Regions from separate parts of the Paraburkholderia sp. SIMBA_054 genome, predicted to be linked through region 2. Evidence: riboswitches for the same ligand, from Rfam matches in the RefSeq annotation. Region 2 holds a riboswitch; each other region holds the start of a gene.
What was found. Region 2 has a riboswitch for glycine ahead of SB822_RS18755 (D-amino acid dehydrogenase). Riboswitches for the same ligand answer to the same signal wherever they lie in the genome.

Region 1 (10,596 bases), on a different contig from region 2:
CGGCGGATGTGCTGTTCGCGCGTTTGCAGCGCGAGACGCAGCGCGGGATTGCCTTGCGCATCGACGGTCACGCCGACCAGACGGCCCGGCATCTGGCGCTTGAATTCGTCGCGCACGGCGAGATACGCCGCATGTGGGCCGCCGAAGCCGACGGGCACGCCAAAGCGCTGCGAGTTGCCGACAGCCACGTCCGCACCCCATTCGCCCGGCGGCGTGAGCATCGTCAGCGCGAGCAGATCGGCGGCGGCGACCACGTGGCCGCCCGCTGCGTGGATCGCTTCAGCGAGTGCGCGGTAGTCGTGCACGTCGCCGTTCACGCCCGGGTATTGCAGCAGCACGCCGAACGCATTCGACGCAGCCGCATCAGCAGCCGGGCCGACCTTCACTTCGATGCCGACGGGCTTCGCGCGCGTCTTCACGACTTCGATGGTTTGCGGCAGCACGTCGTCTGCCACATAGAAAATGTTCGACTTCGGCTTGCCCACGCGTTGCAGCAGCGTCATCGCTTCGGCGGCCGCCGTCGATTCGTCGAGCAGCGACGCGTTCGAGATCGCGAGACCCGTCAGGTCGACGATCATCTGCTGATAGTTCAGCAGCGCTTCGAGACGGCCTTGCGAGATTTCCGGCTGATACGGCGTGTATGCCGTGTACCACGCCGGATTTTCGAGCACGTTGCGCAGGATGACGGCGGGCGTGTGCGTGTTGTAATAGCCTTGGCCGATGTACGAGCGGAACACCTGGTTCTTGTCCGCGAGTTCGCGCAGCGCGGCGAGCGCTTCGGCTTCGCTCTTCGGCTGGGCGAACGGGCCGAGCGGCAGCGCGTCCTGGCGGCGAATCGTCTTCGGAATCACCGCGTCCATCAACGCGGCGCGCGATGCGAAGCCGAGGGCTTCGAGCATCGACTGCTGATCGGCCGTATCCGGGCCGATATGCCGTTCGGCGAAGGCGTCATGCACTTCGAGCGCGGCGAGCGAGAGAGGAGTGCGGTTCATCAGACGATCCGGGTGTTCGAGCTTCATGGAATGTTCCTGCTGGCGCGGCGTTCTTCTGTCGTGGCGGACGCCGCGCCGGTCGTGAGTAAGTGGCTTATTCGCCGATCGACTTGCCGTACGCGGCGGCGTCCATCAGACGGTCTTCCGAGGCGCCCGCGGCCGGCTTGATCTTGAACAGCCAGTTGTCGTAGGGCGCGCTGTTCACGGCGTCCGGCGTATCGGCGACGTTCTGGTTGGCCTCGATGATCTCGCCCGACACGGGCGCGTAGATATCGGACGCCGCCTTCACCGATTCGATGACGGCGACGGTATCGCCTGCCGAGACGGTCTGGCCCAGTTGCTGCAGTTCGAAGAAGACGATGTCGCCGAGCGCTTCCTGCGCGTGGTCGGTGATGCCGACCGTCAGCGTGCCGTCCGCCTCGGTGCGGACCCATTCGTGCGATTCGGTATATTTCAGATCGGCCGGGATGCTCATCGGATGCTCCTATGCGGTAATTCGGTTAATTTAAATAGTGGGACGCACGCGACGCTTTCGTGTCTGTCTGGTGACTGTGTCGTGACGCTGATCGTATGACCGATCAGCCGACGAGCACTTTGCCGTTGCGCACGAATGGCAGTTTAACCACGCTGGCGGGAAGTGCCTTGTCACGGATCTGAACGTGGACGACGTCGCCCGGCTGCACGCCCTTCGGCACGCGCGCAAAGGCGATCGATTCCTGCATGGTCGGCGAGAACGTGCCGCTCGTGATTTCGCCGTCGCCAGCGGGCGTGACGACCTTTTGGTGCGCGCGCAGCACGCCCGCAGCCTTGCCGTTGTCCTTGTGCAGGATCAGGCCGACAAACGACGACTTCGAACCATCAGCTTCGAGCTTTGCGCGGCCGATGAAATCGCGCGGCGCGGTCAGATCGACCGTCCATGCGAGGCCGGCGTCGAGGGGCGACACGTTGTCGTCCATATCCTGGCCGTACAGGTTCATGCCGGCTTCGAGGCGCAGCGTGTCGCGCGCGCCGAGACCGGCGGGGCGCACGCCTTGCGCCTGCAGCGCGTTCCACAGCGCTTCGACGTGATCGGCGGGAACGATGATTTCGAAGCCGTCTTCGCCCGTGTAGCCGGTGCGCGCGACCGTCAGCTCGCCAAATGGCGTATCGGTGACGCGCGCGGCGTTGAACGGCTTGAGGGCTTCGCTGGCGGCGCGCGCGTGGGGCACGGTCGCCCAGACTTTTTCGCGCGCGTTCGGACCTTGCACGGCGACGATCGCGTAGTCGCGGCGCGGCGTGATGGTCAGGCCGAAGCCTTGTTCGTCATTGAGCTTGGTGAACCACGCGACGTCTTTCTCGGCCGTGCCGGCATTCACGACGACGCGGAAATGATCTTCGCCGAAGTAATAGACGATCAGATCGTCGATCACGCCGCCTTCGGGGTTGAGCAGGCAGGAGTAAAGGGCTTTGCCCGGGGCTTGCAGCTTGCCGACGTTGTTCGCCAGCGCGCGCTCGAAGAAAGCGCGCACGCACTCGCCCGTGAAATCGACGACGCACATGTGGGATACGTCGAACATGCCGGCGTCGGTGCGCACGGCGCGATGCTCTTCGATCTGCGAGCCGTAATTGACGGGCATGTCCCACCCGCCGAAGTCGACCATGCGGGCATTGAGCGCACGGTGCGTGGCGTGGAGCGGGGTGTGTTTGAGTTCGGTCATCGGGGCCTCGGGGCGTCGCTAAACAGGAAAGGCCATGCGGCGAAACCCCTCGCGGCCTGATCCCATCTCGGGCCAACGAGCGATAACTGCATGCCCCCTCTGTCCTCGATACCTGAGAGATTGCGCTGCCGTCAGCGAGTGCTGATGGGCTGGCGCGCGCCCCTTCGGTGGGCAGCCTGCGCGAGCATTCGCGCTACTGCCGCTCTCCAGAGTGCGAAAAACAGGCGCTCGTTCAAATGAGGTCGTTATGACCGGATGACGAGCGGGTTTTTCGACGCGGTCGGTCCTTTTGCCTGAGAGTTTGCGGGTGTGCCCCTTCGGCGGCGCTGGCTGCTGGACGTTCTGAAAACGACAGCGGACGGCGCGCTCTCCCGACGCGTGCGGCGAATGTACGCGAGGGGCGAAGGGATGTCAAATTGGCGCGCCGGGCTTGAGCGGGCGCGGCTGAGCCGGCGGTCGACGCGACGCCGTGGTCAAAAAAGCGCCGCTCGCGAGGCAAGGTAAGCACGCGCCGAACGGTCGGCACGGCACGTGCCACCGTCAATCAGCGGTTGATGGCCGCCGACGCCGTATCCAGTTCCTGATTCAGCACGCGCTGCTCGTCGCCCGTGAGGCCGCCGCCGTGTTGTCCGGCCATGTCGTGCGCTTCGTGGCGGATCGTATCGAGCCGGCGGTGCAGCGCGGCGCCTTCGGGCGGCGGATAGTGGCCCTGGTTCACGCGCGCGTCGACGTTGCGGCCCATGTTGTCGATGCGGCCGTCGACCTGCTCGAGGCGATGCACGGCCATTTCGTGCGGATTCGGCGCGCGAGACGGCTCGGCGAGCTGCTGCGACGGTGAGGCCACGCACGCGGCTAGCGACGAAACCAGCGCGAAACAGCCAAGCGCGCGAACGATATGCTGCATATTCCTTCCTTTCTGTTTGATCCCGAATGGATACCGGAGGGCCACGAAGGCCAACACCCTGACGGGTGGCAGCGAAATCGCCGCCACCCTGACCGCTACGCGCCTCGCCTGAATGCCAGGCGCACGCCTTCCTTCTCACTGCGATTCGCAAGCTCGATGATGGTCATGACGTCCACCGCGTCAGCCGCGCTAACCGGGAACGGCACGCCGTCATGGATCGATGCCGCCAGCGCGCGGTAGAACTCGGCGTACGCGCCGTCGCGCGTCGGCAGATCGCGCTGCACTTCCTGTTCGCCTTCCAGCACGCGCAGCGCGCCCGCTTCATTGCCGCCGCCGAAACCGGCATCGCCCGGACGCAAGCCCGCCTTCAACTGATCTTCCTGCGTGTCCAGCCCGTTCTTCACATAACTGCCGCGCGTGCCGTGGATCGTGTAGCGCGGCGCGACGATCGCCGTCAGCGCGCTCGCGTGCAGCACCACTTCATGGTTCGCGTAGCCGAGCAGCAGATGCACGTAATCCGGCGCGCTCGCATTGTCGCGGTATGCCTTCACCGTTGCATAGACCGTTTCGGGCACGCCGAACAGCGTCAATGCCTGATCGATCAGATGCGGGCCGAGATCGAACAGCAGGCCGCCGCCACGCGACGCCTCTTCGCGCCAGCGTTGCCGGATGCCCGGGCGAAAGCGGTCGAAGTGCGATTCGAAATGCGTGATGCGGCCGAGTTCGCCGCTCGCGATCAGGTCGCGCACGGTCATGAAATCGCCGTCCCAGCGACGGTTGTGGAACGGCGCGAATACCAGCCCCTTGCTTTGCGCGAGATCGGCGAGCGTACATGCATCGGCGGCGGAGAGCGTGACGGGCTTGTCGACGACGACATGCTTGCCCGCTTCGAGCGTGCGGCGTGCGAGGTCGAAGTGCGTGTCGTTCGGCGTCGCGATCACGACGCATTCGATGTCCGACAGCGCGAGCAGCGCGTCGATATCGGCGACGATCGTTGCGTTCGGATAATCGGCGCGCGCCTTGTCCGGCTGGCCCGTGGCAATCGCGGCGACGCTCGCGCGTCCGCAGTGTTCGATCACCGGCGCGTGAAATGTGGCGCCGGCAAAGCCGTAGCCCATCAAGCCAATTTTCAGCGATGAAGACATGCGTGTTCCCTGCAAAACCGGCGCGCCGCGGGGGCGGCGCACAACGCCGCAATTTTGGCATAGCTGCGCTTTGCTTCGTGGCGCATCGGGCGGCGCGCGCCGCGCGGATCTCGTCAGGAAGACATAAGCCGAGGCATCGGAAAGGGCATTCGTGTTAACATCGCGGTTCTCACGCGAACGGCAAAAAGCGCATGGAATCAATTGCGTGGCGCATCGGCGGCGGGTTGGCGGCGCGCCGCGCGGCCACCTGATCCGACGCGTCGCAAGCGCCGTCTCGCTGCATGTTCTCGGGCCGTTCGTAGCGAAGCGCCCTCAATCCCGGTCTCAATCCCTTACTCATCCACACACGATGTCCGCAGGCCTGAATTCCGCCCAAAGCGAAGCGGTGCGCTATCTCGACGGTCCGTGCCTCGTGCTCGCGGGCGCGGGCAGCGGCAAGACGCGCGTGATCACGCAGAAGATCGCGCACCTGATCGAAAACAAAGGCTTCGAGCCGCGCCATATCGCCGCCGTCACCTTCACGAACAAGGCCGCTGCGGAAATGCGCGAGCGCGTGAGCAAGCTGCTCGAAGGCAAGACGCTCACGACGCCCGGCAAGGAAGGGCGCAAGGTGCCCGTCAACCAGCTGACGGTGAGCACGTTCCACTCGCTCGGCGTGCAGATTCTGCGTCAGGAGGCGGAGCATGTCGGCCTGAAGCCGCAATTCTCGATCATGGATTCCGACGACTGCTTCGGCATGATCCAGGAGCAGGTCGGCTCGACGGACAAGGGCTTCATCCGCAAGATCCAGTCGATCATCTCGCTGTGGAAGAACGGCCTCATCATGCCGGATGAAGCGATGGCGATTGCGGCGAACGAGGACGAGCATCAGGCGGCCATCGTTTATCGCAACTACGTCGCGACGCTGCACGCGTATCAGGCCGTCGATTTCGACGATCTGATCCGCCTGCCCGCCGAGCTCTTCAAGAACAACGAGCAGGTGCGCGACCGCTGGCAGAACAAGCTGCGCTATCTGCTGATCGACGAGTATCAGGACACCAACGCGTGTCAGTACGAACTGGTGAAACTGCTGGCGGGCCCCCGCGCCGCGTTCACGGCCGTCGGCGACGACGATCAGGCGATCTACGGCTGGCGCGGCGCAACGCTCGAAAACCTCGCGCAGCTCGGCAAGGATTTTCCGAAGCTGCACGTGATCAAGCTCGAGCAGAACTACCGCTCGACGGTCCGCATCCTGACGGCAGCGAATAACGTGATCGCGAACAATCCGAAGCTCTTCGAGAAGAAGCTGTGGTCCGAGCACGGCATGGGCGATTCGATCTCCGTCACCGGGTGCAACGACGAGGAGCACGAAGCGGAGTCGGTCGTGTTTCGCCTGTCGGCGCACAAGTTCGAGCGTCGCGCGCAGTTTCGCGATTACGCGATCCTCTATCGCGGCAACTTTCAGGCGCGCATCTTCGAACAGGTGCTGCGCCGCGAGCGGATTCCGTATGTGCTGTCGGGCGGCCAGTCGTTCTTCGACAAGGCCGAGATCAAGGACATCTGCGCGTACCTGCGTTTGATCGCCAATGCCGACGACGATCCCGCGTTCATCCGCGCGATCACGACGCCGCGCCGTGGCGTCGGCAATACGACGCTCGAAGCGCTCGGCGCGTTCGCGGGGCAGGCGAAGGTGTCGCTGTTCGAGGCCGTGTACATGGGCGGCATCGAGGCGCGGCTGTCGGCGCGCCAGGTCGAGCCGCTGCGCGTGTTCTGCGATTTCATGCAGCGTCTGCGAGACCGGGCCGATAAGGATGCGGCGACGTCCGTGCTCGACGACATGATGGAAGCGATCCACTACGAAGCCTATCTGTACGACGCATTCGACGAGCGCCAGGCGCAGTCGAAATGGCAAAACGTGCTGGAGTTTTTGGAGTGGTTGAAGCGCAAGGGCACAAAGCCTGAACCGGCAGCAGGCACGGAACAGACAGGCTACGACAACGCCGATGGTCTCGCCGACACCGGCAAGAATCTGCTCGGACTGATTCAGACGGTTGCGTTGATGTCGATGCTTGAGGGCAAGGACGAAGACCCCGATGCGGTGCGGCTGTCGACGGTGCATGCATCGAAGGGGCTCGAATATCCGCATGTGTTCCTGGTCGGCGTCGAGGAAGGCATCATGCCGCATCGCGGCGGCACGGAAGACGACGGCCCGATCGACGACGAGCGCATCGAGGAAGAACGTCGGCTGATGTATGTCGCGATCACGCGTGCGCAGCGCAGCTTGCATCTGAACTGGTGCAAGAAGCGCAAGCGGGCGCGTGAGACGGTGGTGTGCGAGCCATCGCGCTTCATCCCGGAGATGGGGCTCGACGAAGCGCCGCCGCCGACGCCGGAAGAAGCGCCGATGTCGCCGAAGGATCGCCTGGCGAGTCTCAAGGCGCTGTTGCAGAAGGCTTGATCAGGCGAACGCACGCTGTGCGTGCATGCTGAAGGCATAAAAAATCCCCGCTCTCTCGAGGCGGGGATTTTTGTTTGCGCCGTGAAAGATGCGCGGTGCTTATTTCGACGCGTTGACCATGTAATCGACGGCGGCCTTCACATCAGCGTCCGACGCGCTCGATCCGCCTTTCGGCGGCATCGCGCCCTTGCCGTGCAGCGCGTAGTTGTAGACGGTTTCCATCGGCTCCTTCAGGCGCAGCGCCCAGGCGTCCTTGTCGCCGAATTTCGGCGCGTTCAGCACGCCCGCCGCGTGACAGGCCTGGCAGACCTGCTGATACAGCGCCTTGCCCGCCTGCGATGCGTCCGCGCTCTGCGTCGCGCCCGATGCGGGCGCCGCGCCTTGCGGCACATTGGCCATGGCGGCCATCGCGGCCGCCGCCTGGGTGCCTGCTGCATCGGAGGCACCGGCTGCGCCTGATGCCGCTTCGGCGCCCGAAGCCGCCGCTGCGCCAGAAGCGCCGGCCGGCCCTGCGGCTGGCTGACCCGGCATAGGCTTCGGCGGATCTGCGAACTTCGCGCCCGCGTTGTTCGCCATGTATGCGACGGCGAGGCCGATTTCGTAATCGCTGTAATCGTCCGGGCTCGTGCCGCCGCGCGCGGGCATCGCGCCCTTGCCCGTCAGCGCGTTGTGCCAGAGCGTATCGAAACCTTCGCCGATGCGCGGCGCCCAGTCGGCCGTGTTGGTGAACTTCGGCGCGCCTGCTGCGCCCGACGCGTGACACGTCGAACACACGGCTTTGTAGACTTCCTCGCCCGTCTTGTAGACGCGGGGCGCATCGGCGTCGCGGATGTCGACCTTGGCGAGGGGTTGGGTACGCGCGTCGACTGCGGCATCGGACAGACTGTCGGTGCCCGCGCCCGTGCGGGTCGAGTTGTCGACGTAATAGGCGAGCAGAATGATGATGATGACGGGGACAGCAAAACCCGCGATGACTGCGGCGATCAGCTGTCCGGGGGTTTTGATCGGGGCTCCGTGTGGTGCTTCGCTCATGCTTGTCTCGTCTCCCGTGGGTATTGTGAGCGGTACAGCGCGACGGCAACAACTTTGTTCTTGATCAGCCACGGACGATTATAGACGGAAGGTTTCGGCGTCGGCGAGCGGGCCCGGAAGGTGTTCAGTAGGCGTTTACGCGAACACTTTCGGGGTTTGTTGCGTGGCTGGCCGGAGCCGGCGAACCGTCCCGGGCCATTCGACTGCGTCTGCCGCCCCGCGCAAGCCCGCTCGCGGTGGACGGGCCGTCCGAAACCGGGTATGCTCTCGGTCTCGCTTTAGCGCCATATCTCGCATCAACTGCGTGATTTTGCAGCGCTTTTTGCCGAATGCGCCCGTAGCTCAATGGATAGAGTACTGCCCTCCGAAGGCAGGGGTTGCTGGTTCGATCCCAGCCGGGCGCGCCAAAACGCATCGTGCGTGGCGGTTAAGCACAACAACATCACATCAGCACCCGCGCCAAACCCGCTCCTATGCGGGTTTTTTTACGCCTTCTTCTTGCGCAGTCCACTGCGCAATGCCTTTGCGTCGTTCCCCACAGTCCCCCGAAATAAGCCCATTAACTCCATCTGATCCACCAATCGCCCATCCGCCCTCGCGGACAGAATAGCGTCACGGTAGCTCATTGCGGGTCGAGTTTCCGTTGCAGCCGGCGCGTGTTTTGCCGGCAGCGCGTCGCCATTACGCGAGCGCTGTCCGGCACGACGCCCGCGCGCTCATCGACACTTTTTCTGTTCCGTTTTCATGAAGCCCATTCGCCTGGTTTGCGGCACGCGTGCCTCTTACGACGATTTCCCTCAGAAGACCGCGCTCGGCCGTTCGCTTTCGCTGTTCCGTCACGCAAGCCCGCCGCAACTGATGCTGTTCGACAACAACCGGGCCGGTCTTTCGTCGATCTATAACTACGCGATCGAACAGTCCCGCAACGACCCGGCGATCCTCGTCTTCCTGCACGACGACCTGCATCTGTGCGACTTCTACTGGATGGACCGCATTCGCGACGCCGTCACGCAATTCGATATCGTCGGTCTGGCGGGCAACACGCGCCGCTTGCCGGGCCAGCCGTCGTGGTTCTTCCGGGACGCGTCCTTCACGCGCGACGACGCGCAGTATCTGAGCGGCGTCGTCGGTCACGGCAGCGGCTTTCCGTGCACGAACATGTCGATCTACGGGCCGCCCGGCCGCGAATGCAAGCTGCTCGACGGCCTGCTGCTCGCCGCCGATAGCGAGCGCCTGATCGCCAGCGGCCTCACGTTCGACGAGCGCTTCGACTTCCATTTCTACGACCTCGATTTCTGCCGCCAGGCCGAGTCGCGCGGACTGCGCATGGGAACGTGGCCGATGAGCGTCGTGCACGAAAGCGGCGGATCGTTCGGCAGCCCCGCATGGCGCGGCGGCTACGAGCGCTACATGCAGAAGTACATGGGCGTGTAAGCGCGTCGCCATCCGCGCCACTTCAGGGTCCCCGATGCAAGCGCCTGCCGATCACGAATCTCTCACGAGCGGCGACGTCCAGATGGACGGGACGGCGCACGCGCCGTCGCCGGCTGCGCCCGCATTCGATGCCGCCGCCGCGCTGCACGCCGCGTTCGCGCATCATCAGGCGGGCCGCATGAGCGAAGCGGCTACGCTCTACAAACTGATTCTCCAGCACGACGCCGCGCATGCCGACGCGCTGCACTTTGTCGGCGTGCTCGCCTGCGACGTCGGCAACTTGCCGGCCGGCATCGACCTGATCGAAAAGTCGATCCAGCTGAATCCGAACGCGATCTACCTGAACAACCTCGGCAACATGCGCGGGCGCGCGCGCAATCATCAGGGCGCGATCGCCGCGTATCGCGCGGCGCTGTCGCTCGCGCCCGATTACGCGGAAGCGCACAGCAACCTCGGCCACGCGCTGCGCGAAGCGGGGGATTCGCCGGCCGCGGTCGACAGTTGCACGCACGCGGTCCGGCTCAAGCCGGAGTTTGCGCAAGCGTGGATCAATCTCGGCAACGCGTTGCTGGATCTGGGTAGTGACGAAGGGGCGCTCGACAGCTACATCAAGGCGCTCGCGCTGAATCCGAACGACGCGAACGCGCACAACAACGTCGGCAACATCCTGGAAAAGTACGGCCGCACCGCGAGCGCCGCCGAGGCTTATCAGCGCGCGCTCGCGCTGGAACCGGGACGCGCGTCGTTGCACAACAACCTCGGCAACGTGCTGCGCGATCAGGGCTTGCTCGATCAGGCGACGGCCAGCTACCGGCAGGCTCTCGCGCTCGATCCCGGCTTCGCGCAGGCGCACAGCAATCTGCTGCTGTTGCTCAATACGCGGCCTGATGTGAGCTTGCGCGAGCAGTTCAACGAAGCGCGGGCGTTCGGCGAACATCAGTCGGCGAAGGTGCAG
Region 2 (10,596 bases):
TTGCCCGATGATTTCTCTCGTCAACCGGACGCAGCGTCGAAAGCCTTCGCGATCCTCTTCGTGATCCAGATAGTTGAAGCGGAGTTGCGGATGCGTATAGGGATCTGCCGACATCGTCCTGACGTAGCCCCGGCTCTTCGGCTTGTTCGGTCCGGTCAATATCATGAACCCGTGTCCCTTGAACGGCTTGTCGCCGTCGTAGCGCATGGCGGCGGGCAGGAAATGGAACTGAATGTCAGGCCAGCGCAATCCCGCTTTCGAACGGATGAATCCACCGGCCTCGAAATGGTTGCTTGCCCCAAGTCCATCCTTGAACAAGAGCCACCGAAGCCCGATCATGAATTTGCTGAACGGATCCATTTTCGCGTTGAGGGTGACGGGCTCCTTGCAGGCATACTGAATATAGATTTCCGCATGGTCCTGCAGATTTTCGCCCACGCCGGGCAAGTGATGCTTTACCTGGATCCCAGCCTTGCGCAGCACCTCGGCCGGCCCTATTCCGGAACGTTGCAGCAGGTGAGGCGAACCGATCGGACCCGAGGCGATCAATACTTCAGCACGGCATCGCGCAACGTGCGTCCTTCCGCCCTGATCGTATTCGACCCCAACCGCGCGCTTGCCTTCGAGAATCACGCGGCGGGTCATCGCATTCGTCACCACGCACAGATTGGGCCGCTTCATTGCCGGGCGCAAGTATGCATTAGCAGTAGACCAGCGCACACCATCTTTGACAGTCATATGCATTGCGCCGAAGCCTTCCTGCATATGACCGTTGCAGTCTTCTGTCTTGATGTATCCGGCCTCTGCGCCTGCCTCGATCCACGCGCCGTACAGCGGATTCGCCATGTTGTTGCCATTGTTCGTGGACAGTGGTCCGGCTGCGCCCCGGTAATCGTCGCCACCGAACTTGTAGCTCTCAGCGCGCCTGAAATACGGCAAACAGTTGCGATAGCCCCAGCCTCGCGCACCCAATTCCTCCCATTCGTCGAAGTCGTAAGCGTGGCCGCGAATATAAACGAGGCCGTTGATCGACGACGATCCGCCCAGCACCTTGCCGCGCGGGCAATGCAATTGACGGCCATTCAGATGAGCTTCGGGGGCGGTCTGATAGCGCCAGTTGTACTTCGAAGTGTTCATCGGCATGGAAAATGCGCTCGGCATCTGAATGATGACACTGCGATCGCTTCCGCCGTATTCCAGCACCAGAACGCGGACCGCCGGGTCCTCGGTGAGCCGGTTGGCCAATACACACCCGGCCGATCCAGCGCCAACAATGATGTAATCGAATTGCTCGGTAGCCATGATATTTGCCTGCTTCCTGAATCTTGATGGGGTCGTCTATGGTTCAGTAGCGACCTTTGTCGCCGGTGGTGTACTGCGGTGATGTCTTCTCGATGGAGGCGATAACAGACTCTTCGTGCTTCAGATCGAGTGAGCGCGACAATGCGTAGTACGCGAGGCCGGATACCAACAGACCGACCAGCCAGGCCAGATCGACGCTGCCCATCGCGCGGGCAAGCGGCCCGACATACACCTCGTTAGCGCCGTCGAGCACGCAGAAGAACGGAATCATCGAAACGAATCCGATCGCGTAAGCAGTCAGACCGCGCGAGCCCCATGTCCCGTACAGGTTGTTATGAGGCAGGAAGAAGTGTGGAATGGCGTAGCGCCCCTTGCGGACGAAAAAGTAGTCCGTCAGATTGACAGCGGTCCAGGGCACCAGAAAATACAGCATGACGACCAGGTAGATATTCAGGACGGAAAGACCTTTCCCCGACGTATAGATGCTAAGCGCCACACCGAGCTGAAGGATCACCACGAAGATAATCGCGAGAATGCGAGTCTTGGGGGTAGGCTGGAGTTTCCGGAATGAATCAACTGCGGTGATCGCGGTCAGTTTTGCGCTATATATGTTCATCGCGATGACGGGTAGAAATGCCAGGATCGTGACGCCAACCACAACGCTGCCCATCCCCGGTGCGAGATCGTTACCCACCTGATTCAACGCGACTAGCACGTCGGTCGCCTGCAGATGGTCCGCCAGCCAGCCGCCAATCGCGATCATCCACGCCCCCGACAGCGATGCACCAAGGAACACGGCCGCAATCAGTTTGCCGCTCGGCGTGTTCTTCGGCAGGTAGCGCGAATAGTCGGATACATACGGTGCGTAGGCGATGTTGTAGCTGGCCGCCGCTGCGAACTGTGCGATGAAAGCGATCCAGCCGAAGCCCAGCGGGGGCGGTGGAGCGACCCCCGGCGCGACACCGGGGAGCGGCACGTCATGCACCCAATGCAACAGCACGGCCACCGTGACGAGTCCATAAAGGGGCAGCGACAGATACAACGCCCATTTGAAACTCCGGTGCATCCAGTCGTGACCGAGAATCGCCAGAATCGAAGCCGGCAGGGTCACAGCCAGCGCCACCTTGACGGGGTCCCAGTTGAACAGTGCTTTGAGGCCTTGCATCATCAGCACGAGGTTGACGATGTTGAATCCGGCAAACACAAATAGCGTAGCCAACAGCACGACGATGACCCCGCGATAGCCGAACTGCGCTCTAGACTGAATCATCTGCGGCAGGCCAAGGTGAGGACCTTGCGATCCGTGAAAAGCCATGAACAAGGTGCCGAACATGATGCCCAGCGTGCCGGCTATGGTGGTCCACAGCGCGCTCAGTCCAATGCTGGGACCCACAAAGCCAATGGTCATGGTAAAGAAAGTGAAATTACCCAGAAACCAGAACGGTCCCTGTCTGGATAGTCTGTCCGTTCGTTCGTTATCCGGAATAAAGTCTATCGAATGTCCTTCGATGGCGCCGTGCTCAACTCCCGCTACGGTGCCTTTCACTGTATCGTCTGCTGCTTGCATCATGTACCCCTGACTCGAGTGAGAGGTTGATGGAATGAGAATAGACCGGTCATGCATGCCACGCCGGGACACCCGCTCGCTGGGCTACGTTCGATTGGGACGCCGCCGGCGGATTGACGGCTCAGTGCAACGTGATCCAGACCGCCTTGCTCTCCATCAGATGATCGAGTTGTTCGGGGCCGAGGTCTTTGCCAAAGCCGGATTCCTTGAATCCACCGAATGGCATCGACGGGTCGATGGTGCTGTGCGCGTTGACATAGACCGTGCCGGCGCGCAACTCCGGAATCAGTCTATGTACGTGGTTCAGGTCGTTGGAATATATTGCGGCGGCAAGACCGTATGGCGAGTCATTCGCGAGCGACAACGCGTCGCTGACATCGTCGAAGGGTGCGGTCACCAGCACGGGACCGAAGATTTCTTCGCGGACAATCTTCATGTCATTGCGGCAATGCGCAAAGATCGTCGGCTGAACGAAATAGCCTTGCCGATCCAGTAAATGGCCACCATACGCCACTTCCGCGCCTTCGCGTCGCCCAGCTTCAATATACGACTCGACACGATCCTTCTGGAGCGCGGAAACAAGCGGGCTGATGAAGCAATCCCGATCGAGGCCGGGCGCGATCTTCATCTGACGCGTGTGTTCGACCAACGCATCAACAAACTTGTCGTGAATGCCGCGCTGGATGTACACCCGTGCCCCCGCATCGCACACCTGTCCGGAATTGAAAAAGATGCCGTTTGCTACGGCTTGGGCAGCCGCCTCGATGTCGGCGTCCTCCAGCACCAGCACCGGCGATTTGCCGCCCAGTTCGAGCGTGATGCGTTTGATGCCACCCACGGCCGCGTGCCCGACCGTGCGGCCCACTTCGGTGGAACCCGTGAACGTGATCTTGTCGATACCCGGATGGGCAGCCATCGCCGCTCCAATATCGCGTCCTCGCCCCGTGATGACGTTGACGACACCGTCTGGAATCCCGGCCTCGTGCACCAACTCCGCGAAGCGAAGCGTCGACAGCGACGTCAGCTCGGCCGGCTTGATGACGGTTGTGCAACCCGCGGCAAGCGCGGCCGCCACCTTCCACGCCATCGTTTGCAGCGGGAAGTTCCAGGGGACGATGACGCCGATGACACCAATCGGTTCCTTGCGTGTGTAGGCAACATAATTGCCAGGCAGGGAGGGTTCTACCGTGCGGCCATGGAGCTTTGACGCCCAACCTGCAAAATAACGGAAGGTGTCGATCGTGCCCTGCACGTCGACGTCACGTGCATTGGCGACTGACTTGCCCACATCGATCGATTCGATCTCGGCTAACTCGGTTGCATTCGCTTCGATCAGATCGGCGAGGCGATGGAGCAATCGTTCACGCTCAAGAGGCTTGAGCTTTCGCCACGGTCCCCCGTCGAATTGTTTGCGGGCAGCTTCGATCGCGCGATCCAGATCGGCGGTCGTCGCCAGGGGAATCTGCGTGATCACGCCCCCCGTGGACGGCTCGAGCACCGCGCACGACTCGCGGTCGCCTTGTGAAACCCAGGCACCGCCAATAAACATCTTCTGCGGCTTGGTGAGAAACCGTTGAGTCGCTTCGCAGATCCCGAAGGTCTCCAGATAATTTTGTACGACTTTATCCATCATTGTCTCCTGTGTTACGGATTAACTGCTGCACGGCCTCTGGTGGGCCATCGGAAAACGTCGATATAAACCTGGCTTGTGGCAGCGCGGCCTTTTGAGAGACTATGAGCGACACGGCCGCGGGGAAAAATCACGTGGATCAGATATTCATATCGGAAATATCGAAGCAAGCGGGCTAAACGGAGCGACGACAGTGATCCAGTTGCAGGACGTGGACCTCAAGCTTTTAAGGGTCTTCATGACAGTCGTGCGATGCGGCGGCTTTTCCGCCGCCCAGGCAACCCTGAACGTCAGCCAGTCGACTATCAGCGAACAGATGACGACGCTCGAAACGCGCCTGGGGCTCAAGCTTTGTGAGAGGGGGCGCAGCGGCTTTCGTCTAACCGAACATGGCCTGGCGACTTACGAGGCCGCGCAGCGACTGCAACTGGCGGTGGAGAATTTCTGTGTGGACACGGATGCACTGAAGAAGAACGTCTCAGGCAGGCTGTACCTCGGCATCATCGACAACACGGTGACCGACTCGGCTTCACCGCTGCCGCAGGCACTGCAGGCGTTCGTATCGAGGGGGCACGACGTGCATCTGGATGTCTACGTCGGTATGCCTGCCGAACTGGAGGAGCGCGTACTCGATGGCCGGTTGCACATTGCAGTCGGGCATTTTCCACTGCACGTACCAGGCCTCACCTACACCGACCTCTATGGCGAACCGGATGGTCTGTATTGCGGGAAGCATCATGTGCTCGCTGGCCTCCCACCCGACGATGCCTCACTCAAACAGGCCATCGCGTCCAGCCGCGTGGTCGCGCGCGGCTATCTGCAGCAGCACGACCTGCGAATGCTCAGCGTCAGCAAAGCCGCAGCGACCGTGGACAACATCGAGGCGCAGGCCATCCTGATTCTATCGGGCGCGTACATCGGATTTCTGCCGATCCATTACGCTGCCCGATGGGTCGCGCGCGACGAGATGCATCATATATGCCCCGACCAGTTCGGCAGCCGATGGCCATTCTGCGCAATCACGAAGCGGGCCGCCGTGCCCCCTACCATCCTGCAGGTATTCATGATGGACCTGATGGAAAGCTACCGTCTGGCCCAGCAGGCAGCGGACGCGACGTAGGGATTGCGAAGCGTCCGCTTCGATCTAGGGCTGGGAAGATGCCAGCGGCGTCGGCTCACCGTTTCGATAGGTATAAATGGTGATTGGCGAGTCCTTCAGATCGCGGTTCTGGTCAAATCGATAGTGCCCTGAAACCCCTTGAAAATCGATGCCGGCGAGTGCAGCACGATACTGTGCCGGCTCGATGGCATTGGCCTTCTGCATGGCCCGCGCGACGATGTTCATGCCATCGTATAACGCAGCGCTGTAGGTCAATGGGTCCGTATGGAAGCGCTGCTTGTAATCCGCCTTGAACTGCCGCCCTTCCTGAGTCTGGTCGAGAACGGGGCCGCCTTGCGGACAATACACGCCGGCATCGACCGTGTCGCCGCCGACTTTTGCCAGTTCGGCATTGCACATGGCATCGCCGCCAAGCAGGTAACCGTTCATCGCGAGGCGTTTCATCTGTTTGCGCAGCGCGCCGGCTTGCGCGTAGTAGCCGCCGTAGAAAATCCCTTCCGCGTGAGCGCCCTTGATGTGTGTGAGGATCGAGACGAAATCGGTCGCTTTGTCGGTCGTATATTCCCGATCCACAATCTCGATGCCGTTGGCTTTGGCTGCGTCGATAAATTCGTCGGCGAGACCCTGGCCGTATGCTGTCCGGTCGTCGATCACAGCTATCCGCTTGATCTTCAACTTCCTGGCCGCAAATTCGCCCATGCGGCTGCCAAGCTGCGTGTCGCTGGCGGAGATGCGAAACACGAACGGATAGCCGTGTTGCGTGATCGACGGGTTCGATGCGACGGTCGCCATCACGATTCCCGCGACATTCACCAGGTTTGAAATCGGAATCGCGACGCCCGAATTGAAAGGCCCAAAGATGACCTTCACGTTGTCGTCGACGAGGCGCTGCGCAACCGTCATACCGGTACGCGGATCGGCGGCATCGTCTTGCGAGACCAGTTCGAAACGGGTCTTCCGACCGCCGATCACTAGCCCTTGGGCATTCAGACGCTCGATCGCCATCCTGACGCCGTTTTCATCGTCCTTGCCAATGGCGGCCTGCGGGCCAGTCAAGGGTCCCGTCAAGCCGATTTTCACCACCTGCTCCTCCGTCGCCGCGTGCGCCGACACCATGCTCAAGGCGACTGCGGTCAACCATGCACCTGCGTGCAATTTTTTCATCGTGCTCTCCTCACATCGTGAAGTATCAAATCGCCCTGCCTCCGGAGGTGGCGGACGCGTTGCGCTTTGGCCTGGAAAACTTCCCATCGGACCCCACTGTCCGTTTGCCTTCATGGAACCCACGGCAGTGCAGTTGACAGCAATTCTGTGTAGCCAAATTCCCCAATAAAATGCACCATTGATGAAACACATTTCGGTAATTTCCGAAGTAACCGAGGGACCGCACGATGCAAGTTCAGGACACAGATCTCAAGCTGTTGCGGATCTTCGAAACCATCGTCCGTTGCGGCGGCTTCGCCGCAGCGCAACCGATTCTCAACATTGGCGCATCGAGCATCAGCGAATACATGTCGCAGCTGGAGACACGCCTCGGACTACGACTGTGTGAGCGCGGACGCGCGGGTTTCCGGCTAACAGATGAAGGGGCGGAGCTGCACGCCGCCGCACAGCGTCTGCTCGGTGCGGTCGATACGTTTCAGATGGAAGCAGGTACGTTGCGCAATCAGCTTTCCGGTGTATTGCGCTTCGGCATGATCGAAGCAACGTTGACCGACAAATACTCGCCGCTGCCGACAGCGATCCGGGAGTTCGGCCAGATGGCGCCCGACGTCCGTCTGCATGTGCAGATCGACACACCTGGCAGCATGGAGCAGCACGTGCTGGACGGGCGCCTGCATCTGGCCGTGGGGCCATTCCCCGCGCAGATTCCCGGTCTCGACTACTTGCCACTTTATAGAGAGGAGCAGGGGCTCTACTGCGCATCGACCCACTCGTTATACGAGCGGGCGGGCGGCCGTGTCCCGTTGTCGGTGCTTGGCAAACAACGCCTCGCTGCGCGTGCTTACCTCGGCAGCCAGGAGCTCAAGCTGCTGCACATGGCACAGGCCGCGGCCTCGGTCGACAACGTCGAAGGCCGCGCGATGCTCATCCTGTCGGGCAACTATGTGGGCTTTCTGCCGCCTCACTATGCGCAGCCTTGGGTCGACGGTGGACTACTGGCACGCATCGATCCTGAGCACTATGTGACACATCTGGACTTTCAGATCATCACGCGCAAAGGCGCTGAATCGGCGCGCGTCGTGCAGGCTTTTTGCAACCAGCTGCGAGCGGCGGCCAGGAAAGTCAACCGGGCCGCACGCAGCAGCAAATAGCTAACGAGAACTCAACGGGACAGGTTTCGTTTGACTTTGCGTTGATGCATCACGCGGCCAATCGTATTCAGCAGCAGTTGCGCCGCCAGGATCGACGTCGAGCCCGAATGATCGTAGTCAGGTGCGACTTCCACGAGGTCGATGCCAATCACGTCACCCTGCTCAGCAAGGCCAGCGAAGAGTTCGAGTCCTTCGTAATACAGCAGGCCGCCGTGGCTCGGCGTGCCCGTGCCGGGCGCGATCGACGGATCGAAGCCATCGATATCGATGGTCAGGTAATAGCGCACGCCCTTCGGGATACGGTCCAGGACGCCCTGGATGCCGAGGCGTCGAAGGTCGCGCACCGAGATAATGTCCGAGCCCATCTCGCGTGCCTGGGCATAACCTTCGCGCGCAGTAGACGACACGTTGCGGATGCCGATTTGCGTCATGCCCGATACCACGCTTTTTTCCGCCGCGCGCCGCAGCGGATTACCGTGACCATGGCGCACACCATGGCGCTCGTCGACGAAATCGAGGTGGGCGTCGATATGGACGATGTGAAACGGCTCCTGACCTTCGAACGCATTGATGCACGGAATGTTGATCGAGTGATCGCCTCCCATCACCACCGGCAACGCCCCAGCCGCCAGGATCTTGCGCACGCCGTACTCGATGTTGGCGTGACTCTTCTCCGTGTTGGTGTGCACCATGTCCGCATCACCGATATCGACAATGCGAACTTCGTTGCTGGGCAAGTAGACGACGTCGTCTTCGAAGTCGTACGCGCCGCCGTGTCCGAATGAGAACAGCGTCGATGCATCCCGGATCGAACGCGGACCGAACCTTGCACCCGCCCGCCACTGCGTACCGCAGTCGAAAGGAGCGCCCATCACCGCGACATCCGCATCGATTTTGTCCCAGTCAAGACACAGCGGAGACTTCGCGAACGTGCAGATTCCAACAAAGGGCAAATTGAGGCGACCGGTTTCGTAACTGTTTTCAGACATGATATGGCACTCGTCCTGTTGTTCGTTCAGATAGGTGCGGCGCACCAGGCGCCCTCGTCACCGCCGCGGCGTCGTCCGTTGTGACAGGCAGGCGGTGCATCTGGAACGGAGTCTATGCAAACAAATTCGACGGAAAAATGCCAAAAATCAGAAACGCACTTCGGGAAAATCCGAAGCATTTCTGGACACATCCAGATCGCGATAGAGCCGCTACGCACCCGGGCGGGAAGTTGACTGCCGTCTATTTGAAAAGACTTGCTGTCGTTTCTTTGAGGTAGTAGCCTTGCGCTGTTCTACAACGAAGCACGGGAGAGATCGTCCACCCGCGACGACGCCGACGGAGCAACCGCCCCGGAAACTCTCAGGCAAAAGGACCGTGCAGCGAGAACATCTGGAGAGCGGCGCATGCGCGCCCACCGAAGGGGAGCTATTACCGTAACCGGTATTAGCGAAACTCTCAGGTACATGGACAGATGGGGCATTGACGCCGGTAATCATCGGCCGGCGATGCTCAACTAACACTGGACCATGTCATGTCCCATATTGCCATCATTGGCGCCGGAATTACGGGCGTCACCACTGCTTATGCCCTCGCCCGGCGCGGTTACCGCGTCACCGTTCTCGAACGTCATCGCTATGCGGCAATGGAAACGTCATTTGCCAACGGCGGTCAACTATCGGCCAGCAACGCTGAGGTCTGGAACAGCCGCTCCACGGTGCTGAAAGGCCTGCGTTGGATGTTTAGCCGCGACGCTCCGCTCCTCATGAATCCGAGACCGAGTTGGCACAAGTACAGCTGGATCGGCGAGTTCCTGCGCCAGATTCCGAACTATCGCAGCAACACGATCGAAACGGTGCGGCTAGCCATCGCTGCACGTGAGCACATGTTCTCGATCGCGGAGCGGGAGCACATCGATTTCGACCTGGAACGACGTGGCATCTTGCATTTCTATGCCACCCGCAAGGAGTTCGACGCCGCGACAAAGGTCAATGCATTGCTAAGTGAAGGAGGTCTTGACCGGCGCCCGGTGACACCCGACGAAATCCGCGCCCTCGAGCCGGCGCTTCACGGGCAGTTCCACGGCGGCTTCTTCACCGAGTCGGATTCGACCGGTGACATTCACAAGTTCACGCGTGGTCTTGCTGAAGCCTGCGTGCGTTTGGGTGTCGAGTTCCGCTACGACACGAGCGTGCAGTCCATTTCCGAGGCCGCAGAGGGTGAATTGAGGATTGCTTTCGCGCACGAAAGTCAGACTGATACGGAAAGCTTCGACCGGGTAGTGATTTGTGCGGGTGTCGGAAGTCGTGCGCTAGCCGCGTATGTGGGAGACCACGTGAACGTCTATCCGGTGAAGGGTTATTCGATCACGGTCTGCCTCGAAGACACAAAAAGCCAACACGCCGCGCCTTGGGTCAGCCTGCTTGACGACAACGCCAAGATTGTGACCAGCCGTCTCGGCGTCGATCGCTTCCGTGTTGCTGGAACGGCTGAGTTGAACGGCCTGAACCGTGACATCCGTTCGGATCGAATCCAGCCCCTCGTCAATTGGACACGCACGCATTTTCCGGGTATGTCGACGGCGCGCGTCATTCCGTGGGCTGGCCTGCGCCCCATGCTGCCGGGCATGCTGCCCAAAGTGGGCTCCGGTCGCCGACGCAATATTTTCTACAAC
Region 3 (10,596 bases), on a different contig from region 2:
TGCCGATGCGCTTCGCGTCGCCTGCCATGCTGAGCGTCCTGTAGCCGATGAGACCGGCGCACAGCAGCGGCGCAGCCTGCGCGTCGTCGTAGCGCTCGGGCAACGGCAGGCAATAACGGTGATCGGCGATCACCTGTTCGGCGTAGCCGCCGTCGATCGTATAGCCGGTGAAACCGGGCGCGTCGCAGAGGTTCTCGCGGCCGCTCGCACAATACGGACAGACGCCGCACGTGCTGCCAAGCCACGGCACGCCGACACGATCGCCGATATCGAATGCCGTTACGTCCGCGCCGCGCGCCGCGACCCGGCCGACGATTTCATGCCCCGGAATCACAGGCCGTTTCGGCTCGCTCAATTCGCCATCCACGACATGCAGATCGGTCCGGCACACGCCGCATGCCAGCACGTCGATCAGCAACTCTCCCGCTGATGGCGCTCGCTGGGGCAACTCGCGTTCGGACAGCGTGGGACGCGATCCGTCGAAAACCATTGCGCGCATGTTCGATCCTCCTCGCGTGGAATCCGCCAATGCCGCGTCACGCGCGCGGCGACGCGCGATAGCTCAACCACGCGGCGCGGATGCCGCGTCATCCGTGAGCCGCTTCTCAGGCTCCTGAGATGGCTGAGCGGGCGCAGCAATCGACGGGACCCACGGCTGCCACGCCCGCATCCACATCGACCACATCGAGAACATCGACAGCGGCGACGCGAGCGAGAAAAGATCCGGTTGCAGAAACCACCGCGCGGCGGCTTCGACCGATGGTACGGCGGTAATGTGAATCGCGACGCTCTCCGCATTGCGGTCGGGCAGTTTGCGTCGCGTAATTTCTATATCGACGGTGGGCAGGTGGGCGGTCAGTTTCGTCTCCATGCTCGGCCTCGCAATGACGGATCAGGTGCTGGGAGCGGGCGTGTCCACGAAGATACGCCCGACGGTGACGCGTTCAGCAAACTCTATCATGCAGCACTGCATGAGCTATGTCCCGACTGCTGACGCAACGGGCGAGGCGCGTTTTGTGCGCGCCCACGCCCGAAGCGCAGAAACACCGCAGCGCCGAAATGCCGCCGCGTACCCTCAGCGCCGCCCGCCGTGGAATCCCCCGCCGCCGAAATGCGCGCCGCTGAATCCGTTACCCCCGCCAAATCCGCCGAAGTGCTGGCCGCCAAATCCGTCGCCTCCGCCGAATCCGCCGGCATGCTGGCTGAAGCGCTGCTCGCCCGTCGTGCGCGCGTCACGCTGCTGGTCGAGATCGCTGCCGACCCTGCCGTCCGGTTGGGCCGATTGCCAGCCGTTCGACGTGTGCTGTTCCCACGACCCGCCGTCCGATCGACGATAGACATTTCCGTCGTGTCCCGCCTAGACGTCGCCGTTGTTCCAGGCAACGGCATTGCCTCGCGACTGGTTGGTCACGATGCCTTTGCTGGCGGTCTGATATTGCCCCGTCTGCGCATTGCCGGAAACGCCGAACTCAGCAGCGCCAGCGCGGCCCGTGCGGGCGTCGTAGCCGGCGACCTGACGGCCAGCCGCATAGTTGCCGCTGTACTGGTTGCCGACGATACCGCCGCGACCCGCGCCTTCTCGGCCGGTGGTGGGATTGGCGAACGAGCCTTGCCGGCCGGCTGCATAGTTGCCCGAATACGGATTGAACGCGGCCCCGCGTGCGCCCTGAAAGTGCGCGCCCGTGACGGGGTTATAGCCCGAGCCCGCCGTGCCGCGCCATTGCGTACCCGTCCATGCATTCCAGCCTGCCGTGTGCGTAACGGTGCCCTGGCCCCAGCGGCCGTAGGAATTCGCCTGGTTGATATTCACGTTGTTCCAGCCGCCGCCCCAGTATCCGCCGCCCCAATACGGTCCCCAGTAAGGCGACGCACATCCCCAGATGGCTCCCGCTGCAAAGCCGAACGCAAAGCCCTCTGCCGCGCCCAGCGCGAAACTCGCGCCGTATCCATAGGTCTGCGGGTAGCCGTAGTAATACGCGCCGACATACGGCGGATACACATAACCCGTGCCGTAGACGACCGTGCCTTGCGCATCGACGACGACCCCGAGATACCCCGGCGTATAGCCGACGACGACGGTATCCGGCGTCACCGAATAGATGTGGACATACGTCACGTAGTGCAGCGGCGCGCTGATGGGAATCGTGTAGATCACGGGCGGGACGTCGGTCGCGACGGTCCAGCCGCCCATCGGCGAAATCGAGACGAACCAGACGCCGTTAGCTACGGCGTAGAAATGCGTCGAGTCGACTTCGATCACGGGCGTTGCTGTATTGACCGCATACCGCAGCGGCGTGCCCGCGATCGGCTCGAAGCGCGGCGCGCCGTCGTACGAAACGGTGGTGGAGGCTTTCTGACGGGATACCGAGGCCGTCTGCGGAATAGAGGCAGCAATCGCCGCTTCTCTCGCTTGAGGCGTGCCCGGCACGGACACCAGCACATTGGCCTTCGGATCGTTCGGAGAAATCTTCGCGAAGTCTGCAGGAAGCTGATTGCCCGGAACGTAAGCCCAGGGGCCGTTAGTCGTCGTGGCCTGGAACCAGCGCCCCGACACGAGCACGTAGTACTGGTTCGTCGTGGGATTCACGAACACGGCGTGATCGGTATTGGTGACGGTCAGCAGTCCCGTGCCGTCGACGGGCTTCAACTGCGCGGGACCGTCCGTCACGATCAGCTCTGCCGGACGCGTCGCGACGAGCAGGGCGGGCGCCTGTGCAGCTGGCTTGCCGCTGGCGGGTAGCATCGGGTCGGCGGCGTTTCTTGCGGACGACTGCTTCGCGGCATTCGACAGCGTTTGCGACGGCGTTGCGAGCACGCTCCACGGTCCGTTCGTATCGCGCGCGTTGAACCAGTAGCCGGCCGCATGCAGATACAGCGTGCCGTCGGCCTCACGCATCAGCAGCGCGCGGCTGTTCAGCGCGCGCTGGAACCCCGTGCGTCCGACGTTTTGCCACGCAGGCTCGCCGTCGACCAGCACGAGCACGGTAGGCTGCGTGGCGAACACGATTTGTGGCGGGTCGTTTTTCACCGGCATGCGCATCGTTTGCGACAGCTCTTGCGATGCCGCGTAGCTCGTCTGCAGTTCGTCGAGCGGCACGCTCATGCCCGTTTCCGGCAGCCGCGCGAGCAACGATCGACGAACGCTGTCAGCGAGGCTCGCATCGGTTGGGACTTCGACGCTATTGATCTGGATAGCAGTCAGACGGACCAGTCCCGATGGCTTGTCGATATAGGCATTGGCGGCGAAATGCGCGACGCCGAAGGTCGGCGTTCCGTTGGCCTTGCCGACGGCAACTGCAGCGCGCCCCGAGATGCGATTGCCGTCCCACTTCTCGATTTGCGGCTGATACATCTCGACATGCTCGCCACTCGCTTCAAAGTTGCGTGGCCAGTCAGCCTGCGTCGCGGGCACAGGGGCAGTCGCTGCGTACGACGGCGGGAGTTCCCAGGTGAATGCGGTGAGCGTCAACACCGAGCGACGATCTGAGTCAGTCTCAACTTCGCGCCGCGCTCTTTAAAGTTTGCGTTCATCTTCGAGATACCTCATCCAGTTATCGGTTGCTTGTCCAAAAGAAAAAAGCCGCCCCTGAAAGGGGCGGTTAAAACTGGCGGAGACCAGAGAAGACTCTTAAAGATTGGTGAATCGATCAAAAGCGGTGCCGGATACCTGCCGAAACGACGTATTGGCTCTTGCTCGTGGAGGGTTCCGAAGTGCCGTTGACTTGCGTCACGTTCGCGCCGACCTGATTATCTGCACCGATCTGCATGACGCTTTCAGCGTAGATGTCGGTGCGCTTCGACAGCGCGTAGTCGGCCTGCACGCCAAACTGGTTCCAGTGAGCCGAGCTGTTGCTCGTCGTAGACGTACGCGGCGTGCTGCGCAAGCCTTGCGTGTACGTGTAAGCCGCGCCGAGGCTCAACGCAGGCGTGACGCTATAGCGGGCGTGGATTTCGTGGTTGTTGTAACGCACGGAAGAATCGCCGATGTTGTCCTGATAGCGGGTCTGTGTGAACAGCGCGCCGAGCGTAAACGGTCCAATTTCATAATTCGAGCCAAGACCCCAGGTACGCTGATTCTGAAGACCCGGAAGGTTTGTCATCGCCAAGGTCGGAAGGTTCTGGATCGCGCCCGAGCTGTTGTTGGAATTCAGCCCCTGAATCTGCAGATAGGCAGCTGCGAAATGCACACCGGCGTACTCATAGCCAGCACCGACGCTATACGCGCGGTTGTTCGCAAAGCCGTTCGCCGAGTTTGAGAAACCGTACAGCGCGTTGAACGAAGCCCCAGCGTAGTTCACGCTTTGATACTTGACCGAATTGCTGATGCTGAACGTGCTGTTCAGGTTGTCGTTATCGCCGCGGTGCGCGAAGTACGTGCCACCCCAGGTGCCGGCCGCGGAGACCGGGCCCAGGTAATCGACGACCGAGTCGTACTGGCGGCCGAGGGTCAGCGTGCCGTAATCGATAGCAGACAGTCCGACGTACGCCTGGCGGTTGAACAGGCTGTTATTGGACGCATTGTTATTGGCCAGACTGCCATTGTTCACGTTGAACCCGCTTTCGAGGTTGAAGACGGCCTTCAGGCCGCCGCCCAGATCTTCCACTCCGCGCATGCCCCAGCGGCTTTGCTGCACATTGCCGCTTGTCATGCCGAACACTGCCTTGCCGTCATTCAAGCCATTCGGCGTGATGGGCGAATTGCGCGTGGCTTCGTTGCTCACGTAAGTCAGGCCCGCGTCGACGAGGCCATAAAGCGTGACGCTGCTCTGCGCGTGCGCCGCACCCGCAAAGGCCGCTGAAGCAGCCGCGAAAATCAAGGTGGTTTTTTTCATGTTCGTATTCCGTACTAAGCCTGACGACTTGAATGAATGTGCTGTCTTCCGTGTGCGAGATAGCCGCGGTGCGTAGCTTTTGCAAATTCACGGCACACATCGATCACGCAGGGCGAACTATAGAGGTAAGTCGATGTTTCGTTATGTTTAATAATTGAAAACTATTTTTTAGTAATTCGAAATAAAATTAATGTTTAATGATAAGGCGATGTATATTCAAATGAAATTCATCTCGATATTTAAGTCGTGAATGGTGCTTGTTTGATAATATGTTGTGACGGTGCTACATGATGGGTTTCCATGGGTGATAATCGTATTTATGTTGGCTGAAACTGCGGCTTTAAATGGGGTAAGGTAGTTTAATGTTGATATATATGTCTAATCTGTTTTATTTCTGTTGCTCATGCTGAATAAGCTGCAGGCAATACGAATATTCCTAAGAGTCGCCGAGAACAACTCTTTCAGTCGCGCTGCGTCGAGTCTCAATCTGTCAAATGCTGTTGTGACGCGCTATGTGGCGCTGCTGGAGGCGCATCTCAATGCGCGCCTCGTCAATCGCACGACGCGTAGCGTTTCGCTGACGGAAGCGGGCCGCGCCTATGCAAGGGGGTGCCAGCAACTGCTGGAGCTGCTGGATTCGATGGAATCGGCCGTGACAGAAGAAGCGGGCGAGCCCACGGGCACGCTCAAGGTCGCGGCGGCGGCCTCGTTTTCACTCGCGGCGCTAGCGCCTTTGCTGCACCGCTACCGGATACGTCATCCGAAGGTGAAGCTGGACGTCACGCTATTGCATCAGTCCGTCGATCTCGTCGAAGACGGGTTCGACGTCGGCATCGTCGCATCGTGGCAGGTGAACGGCAGCACGCTGGTGAAGCGTCCTGTGCTGTCGGTGCGGCCCATCGTGGTCGCGTCTACCGGCTATATCGAACGGCACGGCGCGCCGACCTCGCTCGAACAGCTTGCATCGCACAGTTTCCTCGCGCCTTCGCGAGATATGCATGGAACCGAGTGGTCATTCGCGAGCGCCGACGGTCGCGAGGAGACCTTGAATCTCGACTCCGTGTGCAGGGTCAATAGCATGATCATGCTGCGGCAACTGGTACTCGCCGACATGGGTCTCGCTATCCTGCCTGAGGACTACGTCGTCGGCGACATTGCGAGCGGCGCGTTGCTGCGTGTCCTTGCTGAGTATCGGGTGACCAACGGTCTCAAGGAATTGTCGCTCGTCTATCCCGGCCGGCGCCATGTGTCGGCGAAAGTGCGCACCTTCGTGGACTTCACGATCGAATACTTCCGAAGAGGTTTCTCCCCGGCTGCGCCGCGCGCCGACCTGACGGCGGACTGAACCCACGGTGGATCGTTGCCCGGAAGTTGGGGGCTTGCCCGGTTCTTTTTGCTTCGGTAAGGTCGCACTGTTCCACCACGCAGCACGGGAGAGATCGTCCCCAGCGACGACGCCGACGGAGCAACCGCCCCGGAAACTCTCAGGCAAAAGGACCGTGCAGCCGGAACATCTGGAGAGCGGCGCCACGCGCGCCCACCGAAGGGGAGCCCACGCCATTCGCGGCGCGCGGGCGAAACGCTCAGGTACATGGACAGATGGGGCATCGGCGCCGGCAGCAGCACGAAGCGCGGCCGGCGATGCTCAACGAACACTGGACCATGTCATCTCACGAATCGCCATCATCGGCGCCGGGATCACCGGCGTCACGACCGCTAACGCCCTCGCGCAACGCGGCTATCGCGTCACCGTCTTCGAGCGTCACCGCTACGCGGCGATGGAAACCTCGTTTACCAACGGCGGACAACTGTCGGCGAGCAACGCCGAAGTCTGGAACAGCCGCGCCACCATCATCAAGGGGCTGCGCTGGATGTTCACGCGGCAGATTCCGCACTACCGCGCGAACACGATCGAGACGGTGCGGCGTGCCATTGCCGCGCGCGAACATCTGTTCGGCATTGCAGCGCGGGAAGGCATCGACTTCGATCTCGAACGGCGCGGCATCCTGCACTTCTACGCGGCGCGCAAGGAGTATGAGTCCGCGCTGAAGGTCAACGCGCTGCTGCGCGAAGGCGGGCTCGAGCGGCGCTCTGTCACGCCAGACGAAATCCGTTCGATCGAGCCGGCGCTGCACGGATGGACGCTGTCGGCGGCGACGGCGGAGGGCGTCGCGCAGGCGTTGTCGGCGTCGACATGATGGGCGCGCGTAGCTGACGAAACACGCAGGCGGGCGGCCTCGACTTTCGAAGTCGAAACGCGAAGCAGCGGACATGAGCGTTTTCGAACATGCGCTGCCGCGAGCGTTTGGCCGCCCGCATCATCGACGCACAACTGACACAAATGGATGACGCGTTTTGCGTGACAGTAATCGCGTCACGACGGCGTAGCGACTAACGCTTGTCGAATTGCCAGCGCGAACTATCAGCGCGGACTACCAGCGTACCGGCAGAGCCACCATCGGCGCACGCCAGGATTTGTACTCGCTGCAATTTTGCTGCCCGCTTTCTATAAATGAATCAGGACGAACGGGTCAACCGTTCGCGTCCCTGATTGTCCATTGCGGGCAAACATGCAACTGAATCTCACGTCGACTTCGATCCACCCAGACAGACATCGAGGGTCGATCGCATCCGTCTGCGCTCGCGGTTGGATTGCGATGCGATATGGTTTGCGTCGGCCGGATGGGTTCTCTTTCTTTTCGAACTCTTCGGTGTGCTATGTCACAGTCGCCGGCCGCCACGCGCTAAATAATGTCTTCACAGTGCCAGGCATAACTAACGCCATGGAGGTGCGCTGTGTTTCACTCAACTCTATTCCGCACCTGGTTTTGCACCGCCGTGACAACGGCCTGCCTCACCGGATACCCCTACGCCAACGCCGAAGCGATAGCACCGCATGTTGCGCCTGCTTCCGCGCCGTCGCCTGCGTCCGCGCCAGTGAAAGAGAAGCGAATGGCGCCCGGGAATGCGAGCGCGCCGCTCGACTTCCCGGCAATCGTCGAGCGCTACGGACCCGCCGTCGTGAACATCCGCGCGATCCTGCCGGAGAAGGCGCTGGCGGTGGCAACGCAGCCGGCGCCAGCTGCGTCGCCGGCGCCCGCTTCGGGCGCGAGCTCCGAAGCGATCGACGGTGACGACCCGCTGTTCGCGTTCTTCCGGCAGGCCATGCCGCAGTCGCAAGACGGGCAGGGCAGCTCACCGCGTGCAATGTCGGGTGTGGGCTCGGGCTTCATCGTCAGCCCCAACGGCTTGATTCTGACGACGGCCCATGTCGTCGACGGCTCCGATGACGTGACGGTGCGCCTCACTGACCGGCGCGAGTTCAAGGCAAAAGTCGTCGCCGTCGATGGCCCAAGCGATGTCGCCGTGATCCAGATCGAAGCGACGAAGCTGCCTGTCGTCAAGCTCGGCGATTCGACGCGGGTGCGCGTCGGCGAACAGGTGCTGACGATCGGCTCACCGGATAGCTATCAGAACACGGTGACGGCGGGCATCGTCAGCGCGACGTCCCGCACGCTGTCCGATGGCACGACGTTTCCGTTCTTCCAGACCAACGGCGCATTGAATCCCGACAACTCGGGCGGCCCGGTGTTCAATCGCGCGGGGGAAGTGGTCGGCATACACGTGCAGGTTTACGCCGACGGCGATCGTTTCCAGAGTCTGACTTTTGCCATCCCGATCGCGATGGCAAACAAGGTGCGCGCGCAGTTGCAGGCGCAGTCAAAGTCTCAGGACGCAGACGCCGCGCACGGTGCGTTCGGCATGCAGGTGCAGGACGTCGATCCGGGCCTTGCCGGCGCGTTCGGTCTGCCGCGCGCGGCGGGCGTACTGGTGATTGCCGTCGAGCCCGGCAGTCCCGCCGCCACGAGCAAGCTGAAGCCCGGCGACGTGATCGTGCAGATCGGCGACAAGCCCGTCGAGCACAGCGCGGATCTCACCGATCAGGATGCGGTGCCGCAGTCGGGCACGAAAGTCCCTGTGAAGCTGATTCGTAATCGCAAGCAGATGACGATCATGGTTAACCTGACGCCATCGGCGCAATACGCGAGCACGGGCGTGAGCGATGTCGGGCCGCTGGATCATCTCGGCCTCAGCATGCATCCGCTGACGGACGACGAACGGCGCTCGACGGGCCTCGCCGAAGGGCTGATGGTCGAGGACGTGTCGGGGACGGCGGGCACGGCCGGCATCAAGCCGGGCGATGTGGTGTTGTCGCTGAACGGCACGCTGGTTGCATCGCAGGATGAACTGGCGGCGCTCGCGGCGAAGGCGGGGAAGAAGGCGGCGCTGCTGATCCAGCGTAACCATGCACGCAGTTTCGTGACTGTCGATCTGAAGTGAAGCGCAAGGGCTGCGGCGGGACGATTGAAATGTCCGCCGCGTCCGCCGTTCTCGGTTAGAAGGACCGGACCGTCTGGACCGGCCCGTCTGACCGGAGAACGAACATGTCCCGCTACCACGCACGCATCACAGGAAAAGATCAGGCCGCATTGGCCGATCTCGTGACGAAGCATAAGGTTACGGTCGCGCGCCATACGATCGAGAAGGTCCACGGCGGCTATCGCGTCGACGCGCACGCCACCAATGCGCAGATCAAGGCGCTCGAAGCGGACGGCTACCAGGTCGAACGGCTGGAGGACGCCGAAGCGCAAGGCAAGGTGCGCCAGGCCGAGACGCGCGCGCAACTGGCCGCGCCGCACGCGCTGGATGCGTTATCCGTCGCGGCGGGAACCGGCTATCTCGATGTTGCGCAAATCGAGGCGGCGCTTGCCGCCGCAAGCAATGCGCCCAATGATGCGTTCACGAAGCTGATCAAGCTGCCTCATCCAACCTGGGAAAAGCGCAGCTGCCACGCGTTGAAAATCGGCAAAGGCAGCGCAGCGGGGCGTCCCGGCATCTATTTCCTTGGCGGCGTGCACGCGCGCGAATGGGGAAGCCCGGATATCCTGATCCATTTCGTGCAACTGCTCGCCAACGCGTACACCACGCACAAACCGATCAAGATCGGCAGCCGTACGTTCAAGGCGGCGGACATCAAGCATGTGATCGAAAGCAAAGACCTGTACGTGTTTCCGCAGGCGAATCCCGATGGCCGCCACTACAGCATGTCGACCGAGTCGATGTGGCGCAAGAACCGCCGGCCCGCGCCTGCGGGGCATAGCAAGCCGCAATGCTGCGGCGTCGATATCAACCGCAACTACAATTTTCTGTGGAATTTCCCGCAGTACTTCGATCCCGAAAGTCCGATCGCCAATTCCACCGATCCCTGCGACTACGAGGTGTATATCGGTCCCGCCGCCGAATCGGAGCCGGAAACGAAGAACGCCGTGTGGATGTTCGACACCTACCCGAACATCCGCTATTTCGTCGATCTGCACAGCTATTCGGAGGACATTCTGTACAACTGGGGCGACGACGAGAACCAGAGCGGTCACCCCGACATGAACTTCCAGAATGCCGCGTACGACGGCAAGCGCGGCATTGCCAACGACAAGGCGTATCGCGAGTACATCGCGACAGCGGACAAGAAGATCGCCGTCGATCTCGCGCACGAAATGCGCGACGCGATCAAGGCTTCGCGCGGCCGCGTCTACAAGACGGAGCAGTCGATGAGCCTGTATCCGACGGCGGGCACGTCCGACGACTATGCATTCAGCCGTCACATCGTCGATGCGAAGAAGGCGAAGGTGTTCTCGTATACGATCGAATGGGGCAGCCCCGACAATCCGACGCCGTTCCATCCGCCGTATCCGGAGATGAAGCA

Region 1: it holds a riboswitch for glycine, as region 2 does, so the genes downstream of both, gcvT (glycine cleavage system aminomethyltransferase GcvT) here and SB822_RS18755 (D-amino acid dehydrogenase) in region 2, are expected to answer to the same signal.
Region 3: it holds a riboswitch for glycine, as region 2 does, so the genes downstream of both, SB822_RS10250 (FAD-dependent oxidoreductase) here and SB822_RS18755 (D-amino acid dehydrogenase) in region 2, are expected to answer to the same signal.

What each region holds. Positions count from the first base shown of each region.
Region 1 is NZ_JAWRXV010000006.1:260,056-270,651, forward strand. It holds gene gcvP (aminomethyl-transferring glycine dehydrogenase) at 1-1,019, opposite strand, end outside; gene gcvH (glycine cleavage system protein GcvH) at 1,087-1,467, opposite strand; gene gcvT (glycine cleavage system aminomethyltransferase GcvT) at 1,571-2,689, opposite strand; glycine riboswitch at 2,779-2,909, opposite strand; glycine riboswitch at 2,960-3,073, opposite strand; gene SB822_RS09985 (hypothetical protein) at 3,234-3,593, opposite strand; gene SB822_RS09990 (oxidoreductase) at 3,689-4,738, opposite strand; gene SB822_RS09995 (UvrD-helicase domain-containing protein) at 5,088-7,175, shown strand; gene SB822_RS10000 (c-type cytochrome) at 7,275-8,207, opposite strand; tRNA gene SB822_RS10005 (tRNA-Arg) at 8,539-8,614, shown strand; gene SB822_RS10010 (glycosyltransferase family 2 protein) at 8,952-9,641, shown strand; gene SB822_RS10015 (tetratricopeptide repeat protein) at 9,676-10,596, shown strand, end outside.
Region 2 is NZ_JAWRXV010000014.1:79,648-90,243, reverse strand. It holds gene betA (choline dehydrogenase) at 1-1,302, opposite strand, end outside; gene SB822_RS18785 (purine-cytosine permease family protein) at 1,346-2,872, opposite strand; gene SB822_RS18780 (aldehyde dehydrogenase family protein) at 2,991-4,499, opposite strand; gene SB822_RS18775 (LysR family transcriptional regulator) at 4,693-5,619, shown strand; gene SB822_RS18770 (branched-chain amino acid ABC transporter substrate-binding protein) at 5,644-6,783, opposite strand; gene SB822_RS18765 (LysR family transcriptional regulator) at 7,011-7,934, shown strand; gene speB (agmatinase) at 7,946-8,923, opposite strand; glycine riboswitch at 9,220-9,310, shown strand; gene SB822_RS18755 (D-amino acid dehydrogenase) at 9,457-10,596, shown strand, end outside.
Region 3 is NZ_JAWRXV010000007.1:8,107-18,702, reverse strand. It holds gene SB822_RS10275 (zinc-dependent alcohol dehydrogenase family protein) at 1-499, opposite strand, end outside; gene SB822_RS10270 (hypothetical protein) at 563-871, opposite strand; partial or broken gene SB822_RS10265 (carbohydrate-binding family V/XII) at 1,076-3,472, opposite strand; gene SB822_RS10260 (porin) at 3,648-4,832, opposite strand; gene SB822_RS10255 (LysR family transcriptional regulator) at 5,236-6,177, shown strand; glycine riboswitch at 6,253-6,342, shown strand; partial or broken gene SB822_RS10250 (FAD-dependent oxidoreductase) at 6,500-6,970, shown strand; gene SB822_RS10245 (trypsin-like peptidase domain-containing protein) at 7,629-9,173, shown strand; gene SB822_RS10240 (M14 family metallopeptidase) at 9,278-10,596, shown strand, end outside.